Linked DNA regions of Chlorobaculum parvum NCIB 8327. The protein of the gene in region 2 interacts with the protein of the main gene of each other region in a pairwise test. Links are inferred from orthologs where the notes say so. Each region holds a gene or a part of one and is shown on either strand. Other genes may lie near its edges.

Region 1 (3,290 bases), 750 kb from region 2 along the record:
CACCGGAATAGAACTTTCGCGGATGATGAGCTGCACCATCGCCGAGGTCGAGAGCCCCTGCCCGCTGCCGATGGCCGAGCCGAGCGGCATCACCGAGCTGCATCCCACCTCTTCGAGCCGCTTGGCCAGCACCGGATCGGCGGGGATGTAAGGCATGACGATAAACTCCTCGGCTGCAAGGATTTTGCATGCCTCGTAAGTTTCGATCGGATCGGGCATCAGGTGGTGCGGATTCGGGTGAATCTCCACCTTGATGAACGGGCTGCCGGAGAGTTCGCGTGAAATGTGCGCCGCCTTGACGGCTTCTTTCGCCGTCGCTGCACCGGAGGTGTTGGGCATCAGCGTGAGGCCCTCGATTTCCGAGAGCGGGCCGAACAGATCGTCCTCTGCCTGCTCGCGGTTGAAGCGCCGCAGGGCGACCGTGACGAGCTGCGAGCCCGACGCGCGGACGGCCTCGATCATCGCCGAAACGCTGCTGAACTTGCCGGTGCCGAGAATCAGGCGGGATGAGAAGGTGTATGAGCCTAAACGAAGTGCATTCATGAAATCAGACTGAAAACAAATGGGATGGATTTGAGGACGGCCATCAGCCGCCGCCAGCGAAAACGAGGATTTCTACCTGGTCGTTATCCTGCAACATGACCGATGCGCGTTCATCCGCGCGGACGATGTTCTCGTTGACCACGACAGCCACCTTTTGCAATGCTGCGCACTCCAGCTTCAGCAGGTCGGCAACCGACGAGCCGGAGGGGAATTCGCGCTTTTCGCCGTTCAACGTGATGCGGATCATGGAGATAACGGGGGTCAGAAAATCCTGAAAAACTTAAAGATAATCAAAGAAACAAGAGCACAAAGATACACGTTCCCCGCCGGTCTCAAAATGGCGGATAGGGTTGATGGTGGGTGTTTTTCTCTTCCGGAATCGGGGAGGGGGCTCCTCACTAACCCCGGCTTGAAAGCCGGGGTAATGTGAATATAAGAGCTTCAAATGTCCGTCGGGTTAAAACCCGACTGAATTACAAGAGCGGTTTTTTCAAGCCTCGATGCCCTCGAAAAGCACCGTGCTGAGGTAGCGTTCGCCGGTGCTTGGAATGATGGCGACGATGGTCTTGCCTCGTGATTCCGGTCGTCGGCCTACCTCGATGGCTGCGTGAACCGCCGCGCCGGAGGAGATGCCGCAGAGGATACCCTCGCTTGCGGCCAGTGACCGCGCGGTCGAGATTGCGTCGTCGTCCGTCACCGTTACCACCTCGTCGATCAGTGACTGGTCGAGCACTTCGGGCACGAAGCCTGCTCCGATGCCCTGGATTTTGTGCGGGCCTGCCGCACCGCCGGAGAGCACTGGCGAGCCAGTCGGTTCGACGGCGATTGAGCGGAATCCAGGCTTGAGCGGTTTGATGAAGCGCGAGGTTCCGGTGATGGTTCCGCCAGTGCCGACGCCCGCCACGAGCATGTCAATCCGGCCTTCGGTGGCGTTCCAGAGCTCAGGGCCGGTGGTTGCCTGGTGGATTCTCGGGTTTGCGGGGTTGCGGAACTGACCGGGGTTGAAGCTGTTCTTTTCGGTTTCGACGATCCGCGCTGCCTCTTCAATCGCCCCCTTCATTCCCTGTGCGCCAGGGGTGAGCACCAGCTCCGCGCCGAGGTAGCGCAGCAGTTTGCGCCGTTCGACGCTCATGGTTTCGGGCATGGTGAGCAGCAGCTTGTAGCCGCGTTGGGCGCACACGAACGCCAGCGCGATGCCGGTGTTGCCGCTGGTCGGCTCGACGATGAGCGTCCGGGCGTCGATTTTGCCTTCCGCTTCGGCGGCCTCGATCATCGCCCTACCGATCCTGTCCTTGACGCTGCCGAGCGGATTGAAGAATTCGAGCTTGAGCAGCACGTCGGCTTCGAGCCCTTCGGCAAGCCGATTGAGCCGCACCAGGGGTGTGCCTCCGATTGTGCTGGTGATATTCGGGATGATAGCCATAGTCGTGAAAAATCAGATGGTTGCGAGAGCTTGCAGAAGATCCTGTTCAAGATCTTCCGCATTTTCGAGGCCGACCGACAGCCGCACGAGGTCGTCGGTACAGGCGCGGCGGTCACGCTCCTCCTGCGAGAGTGGCCCGAAGGTCATGCGTGCAGGGGAGGCGACGAGCGACTCCACGCCACCGAGGCTGTCGGCGATGACGAAGAGCTTCAGCGAGTTGAGCAGCTTGCTTGTTGCCGGAAGTCCACCTTTCAGCGCGATGGTTACCATACCACCGAAGCCGCTCATCTGGCTTTTCGCCAGCTCGTGCTGTGGGTGGGACGGCAGGCCGGGGTAGATGACGCGGCTCACCGCCGGATGCGCTTCGAGCGCCCGCGCCAGATGCAGGGCGCTTTTCTGGTGCTCCTCCATCCGGATTTTGAGCGTCTTCAGGCCGCGCAGTACCAGCCAGCAATCCCACGGTCCGGGCACCGCACCTGCCGCGCCTTGGTAGTTGCGAATCGTCTCGTGCAGCTCGTCGTCCGAGGTGACTACTGCGCCACCGATGACGTCGCTATGGCCGCCGAGATATTTGGTGGTGCTGTGCACCACGATGTGCGCGCCGAGGTCGAGCGGGCGCTGGAAATACGGACTTGCGAAGGTGTTGTCCACGGCGAGGATGATGCCGCGCTCGCGTGCCAGATTGGACAGCGCCCGAATGTTGGTGAGTTGCAGCAGCGGATTGGAGGGCGACTCGATCCAGATCAGCCGTGTCTCCGGGCGGATGCACTCGGCAAAGCTTTCGACCGCTTCGTTCGCCGCGTAGGTGGTTTCAACGCCCCACGGCCGCAAAAGCTGCTCGAAAATGCGGTAGCTGCCGCCGTAGACATCCATGCCCGACACGACGTGGTCACCCGGTTTGAGCACCTGCACGGCGGCCATCATCGCCGCCACGCCCGAGGCGAACGCCACACCGTGTTTGCCGTTTTCAAGCAGCGCGAGAGTGGATTCGAGTGCCGTGCGCGTCGGGTTGCCGATTCGTGAATAGAAATAGTCGTTGCGCTCTTCAAGCGACGGACGTCCGAAGGTCGAGGTCTGGAAAATCGGTACGCTCACCGAGCCTGTTTTCGGATCGGGACTTTGCCCGTCATGAATAGCGATGGTTTCGAAGTGCATAGCGAGTGTTACGGACAGTTACGCATCAAATTGTAGATCACATACCAAAAGACAAGGTAACGAGAATCACCGTTTCTGTCACGTGTTTTCCACTTGTGCTTGGCCTGTAATTTTTGGCGCTGGCGAGCGGAGGTTTCGCTGAAAAAAATGCAGGCTCCAGGCCGGGTTG
Region 2 (3,485 bases):
GCATTCAAGATTGTCGAAAAACGTGAGGTCATACTTTGAACCTGAACATCGATAGCTATCAAGCAGATCTCGTCCCCTAAGCCGCTAACGTCAAAAACATCCCGATCGTCAGCATGTACGATAGATGACATAACCAACGGTTTTACAACAATATCCGGAGGCCCCTGATCATGTCAGCAATCAACGTCGCGTTCTGGAACGTTCAGAACCTGTTTGACACCACAGCATCAACCATCGCAACCGATCTCGACTTCACGCCCGAAGAGGGATGGACGGAAGAGGTGTTTAACATCAAGGTTGACAATATCGCGAACATCATCAAACAGATGCATGGCGGCGCAGGCCCAGACCTGCTGGGCTTGTGCGAGGTCGAAAATAAAGAGGTGGTGAATTACCTGCTGGAAAAGATCGGTCGTAATGACTATCGTCTGGCCCATGTCGAGGCGCCCGACATCCGAGGCATCGACTGCTCGCTCATCTACTCGGCAAAGGTCTTCAACGACCCGCCAGTGGAAGATATGAAGGGCCATCTGGTGAACTTCCGCTTTCCGACGCGCGACATCTTTCAGGTTCGACTGACGCTCAAGGCAACTGGGGCAGAACTAAATGTCTTCGTGAACCATTGGCCCTCTCGCCGTCAGGGGCAGTACCAATCGGAGCCGCACCGCATCACCGTAGCAGAGCGTTGTGGCCAGCTCGTGAACGATGTGCTGAAACTCAGCCGGCAGGAGTACGCCGAGGTTCACGATGCTGCCGGTGAGCTTGAAAAGCTGAACGCACGCTGGAACCGCAATGTACTGCTGATGGGCGATTTCAACGATGACCCGTTCTGCCGCAGCATCACCGACTATCTGCTGGCGTCAAAAGATCTCGACAAGGTCGAAGAAGTAGTAAAAGCCTCGTCGAACCACGAGATTCCTGCCATCAGCACCTACATAAAACGCCAGCCAGCGCTGTTCAACCTCTCGTGGCCGCTGCTCGCCCAACCGGATACGGGGACAATCTTTTTCAGCAGCGACTCGGCAAATACGATGAACCTGTTCGACCAGTTCATGGTGTCACGCGGGCTCTGTTACGGCGAGTCAGGCCTGAAGACGAGGCCGGAGTCGATGCGGATATTCACCACGCCGGAAATGGCTCCAGGCAACAAGCAAAGACCCAAGGCATTCGATAAAAAGACAAAAAAGGGATTCAGCGACCACTTTCCGATCGAGATGACCATCGATATTCTGTAAAAGCTGAAAAACAATGGTCTGAAGTGGCGAACCACTGATTTCTGATGACACACAAAGGGCGGACACGCAGGTCCGCCCTTACATTTTCTCGATTGTCACAACTCACCCACTCACAAGCACGAGTGATGGGTGCCTGTCTGCTTGTGTTTTTCCGGAAACACGAGGCGTTGGTTCATATCGAGTGACGGTTCAGGCACTTCAGTGCGGCCCACGATGTGCGCAGGCACGCCGGCGACCGTGTAGTGCGGCGGCACATCGTCGAGCACCACGCTGCCGGCACCGATTTTAGCGCCTTCACCGATTTTGATGTTGCCGAGAATCTTGGCGCCAGCACCAATCATCACCGACTTTCCGACCTTGGGATGGCGGTCGCCGCCCTCCTTGCCGGTGCCGCCGAGCGTCACTTCGTGCAGAATCGACACGTTATCTTCAACAACGGCGGTCTCGCCGATGACGAGGCTGGTGGCGTGGTCGAGCAAAATGCCTTTGCCGATCTTTGCCGCCGGGTGAATATCGACAGCGAACACCTCCGACATGCGATTCTGCAGGAAATAGGCCAGCGATTTGCGGCCGTTCTGCCACAGCCAGTGCGCCAACCGGTAAGACTGGAGCGCCTGATAGCCTTTGAGAAAAAGCATGATCTCGAAATAGTTCACCGCTGCCGGGTCGCGCTCCTGCGTGGCCACCATGTCACAGGCAGCGCACCGGACAGACTCCGGATTCTGACGGTAAAAATCCTCGAAAATCCCCTCCAGTACCGGCGGAGGAAAGTGCTTCGAGCCGAGCTTCACGGAAAGCAACATCGCCAGCGCTGGAGCAAACTCGTCGTACCGCAGAATGTGCTGTTCAAGAAACAGCCGTATCTCCGGCTCACGCTCGCACTCAAGACGCGCCTCTTCCCGGATCAACGACCAGATATCCTGTACACTCATAATCACCTTCCCTATGGCTTGTGGCAGCGAGCCGAAACTGCCCGCCGTATGATGCTATAAAGTCCTGCCGGTCTCTTAAAGGTTTCCTGTCGATGTATGCGACAAACTCCGCCTCCTGCAAACACCTGATAAAACCAGCTGGCCAAATGTACGCAAAACGCTGCAAACCATCCACCTGCCCCTTGCCACACCACGCATCAGGTCGTCTGAACGAACGGAAAATGCTCCATGTTTTCTGAAAAATTTTACGTACACTTGCCTACAGCTCCATGAATACGACACCGCGCGACACCATGCTTATCTCAAGGAAAATCGAGATCGACTACGGCCACACCCTTCCCAACAGCTTCACCTTCTGCAACCAGCTGCACGGCCACCGCGGCGTGATTGTTGCAAGCGTCGAAGGCCCGGTCATCAATCGCGACGGCGATGCCGAACAGGGCATGGTGATGGATTTCAAGTTCCTGCGCGAAATCATGGACAAGCAGATTCATGACGTGCTCGATCACGGTTTTGCGGTCTGGAAAGAGGATAAGGAAGACCTCGAATTCATCCTCAAGCGCAACACCCGCGTGCTGGTCACCGACGAGCCCCCCACCGCCGAATACCTCGCCAAATGGGCCTTCAACCAGATCAGCGACAAGCTCCCCGAAGGCGTGACACTCAAAAACCTCCGCTGGTACGAAACACCAAACAATTGGGCAGACTTCACCGGCGAGTGACCCCCGATATCGTCTCGAATCGGAACACCGATTGTCTGGCCAACCAATGTCCTACCTTTTAGCAAAAACCTTGCTAACCTGCTGATTTAGAATCATTTCTGAGAGGTCGCAAAAGATTCACAAATCTCCTTTGCACCTTAATAAGCTGACCAGCCATCGGTGTTGAGCCTTTAACAAAGGGTAAAAAAACATTACTTTTTACGTGTTTCCCTTTATCTATTCACCGAAAGAAAAGGAGAGAGCCGTGGATAACCAGCACCAGAATTCGGCGAGCCCTCAAAAACGGCAATATATCGTCGTTGTGCATGGCATGGGCGAGCAGAAAACCAATGTCACGGCCCCTCCGGTTGTAGAGCGTTTCGGTGAAGCTCGCCACAGAGAACCCGTCTCTCCAGATTCAAAAAAACAGTGGTTTCAACGCAGCTCATCCTCCGAAACCCCGACCTATAATTTTATCATACCGGCCAATCTCTCGGAACAAACCGTTCGCAATGACGGAATCGGTCACGGCTGGGCAGAATTCGAGGGGATTTCCGTATCGCAGGATTCCAACCCGCAGGAATTCAACGGAGCGATTTCCACTGACCCCAACGGCA

The links. Proteins that work in one complex are often made in the same cells at the same time.
Region 1: the proteins of cysE (region 2) and cysK interact in binary tests that used the Escherichia coli proteins (3 or more experiments, as listed by UniProt). The link is inferred for Chlorobaculum parvum NCIB 8327 from one-to-one orthologs.

Annotation. Positions count from the first base shown.
Region 1 is NC_011027.1:717,707-720,996, forward strand. What follows is about bases 1-2,991. They hold cysK (cysteine synthase A), read right to left. Parts: upstream 1,967-2,991; coding sequence 1,034-1,966; downstream 1-1,033. Other genes in these bases: CPAR_RS03420 (thiazole synthase), read right to left, coding at 1-543; thiS (sulfur carrier protein ThiS), read right to left, coding at 587-790; CPAR_RS03435 (trans-sulfuration enzyme family protein), read right to left, coding at 1,979-2,991. In the rest of the region: more of CPAR_RS03435, read right to left, coding at 2,992-3,121.
Region 2 is NC_011027.1:1,469,606-1,473,090, forward strand. Bases 257-3,144 are described here. They hold cysE (serine O-acetyltransferase), read right to left. Parts: upstream 2,168-3,144; coding sequence 1,346-2,167; downstream 257-1,345. Other genes in these bases: CPAR_RS11165 (endonuclease/exonuclease/phosphatase family protein), read left to right, coding at 257-1,235; CPAR_RS06880 (6-pyruvoyl trahydropterin synthase family protein), read left to right, coding at 2,461-2,889; CPAR_RS06885 (hypothetical protein), read left to right, coding at 3,134-3,144. Also shown: CPAR_RS06865 (CAP domain-containing protein), read left to right, coding at 1-55; more of CPAR_RS11165, read left to right, coding at 171-256; more of CPAR_RS06885, read left to right, coding at 3,145-3,485.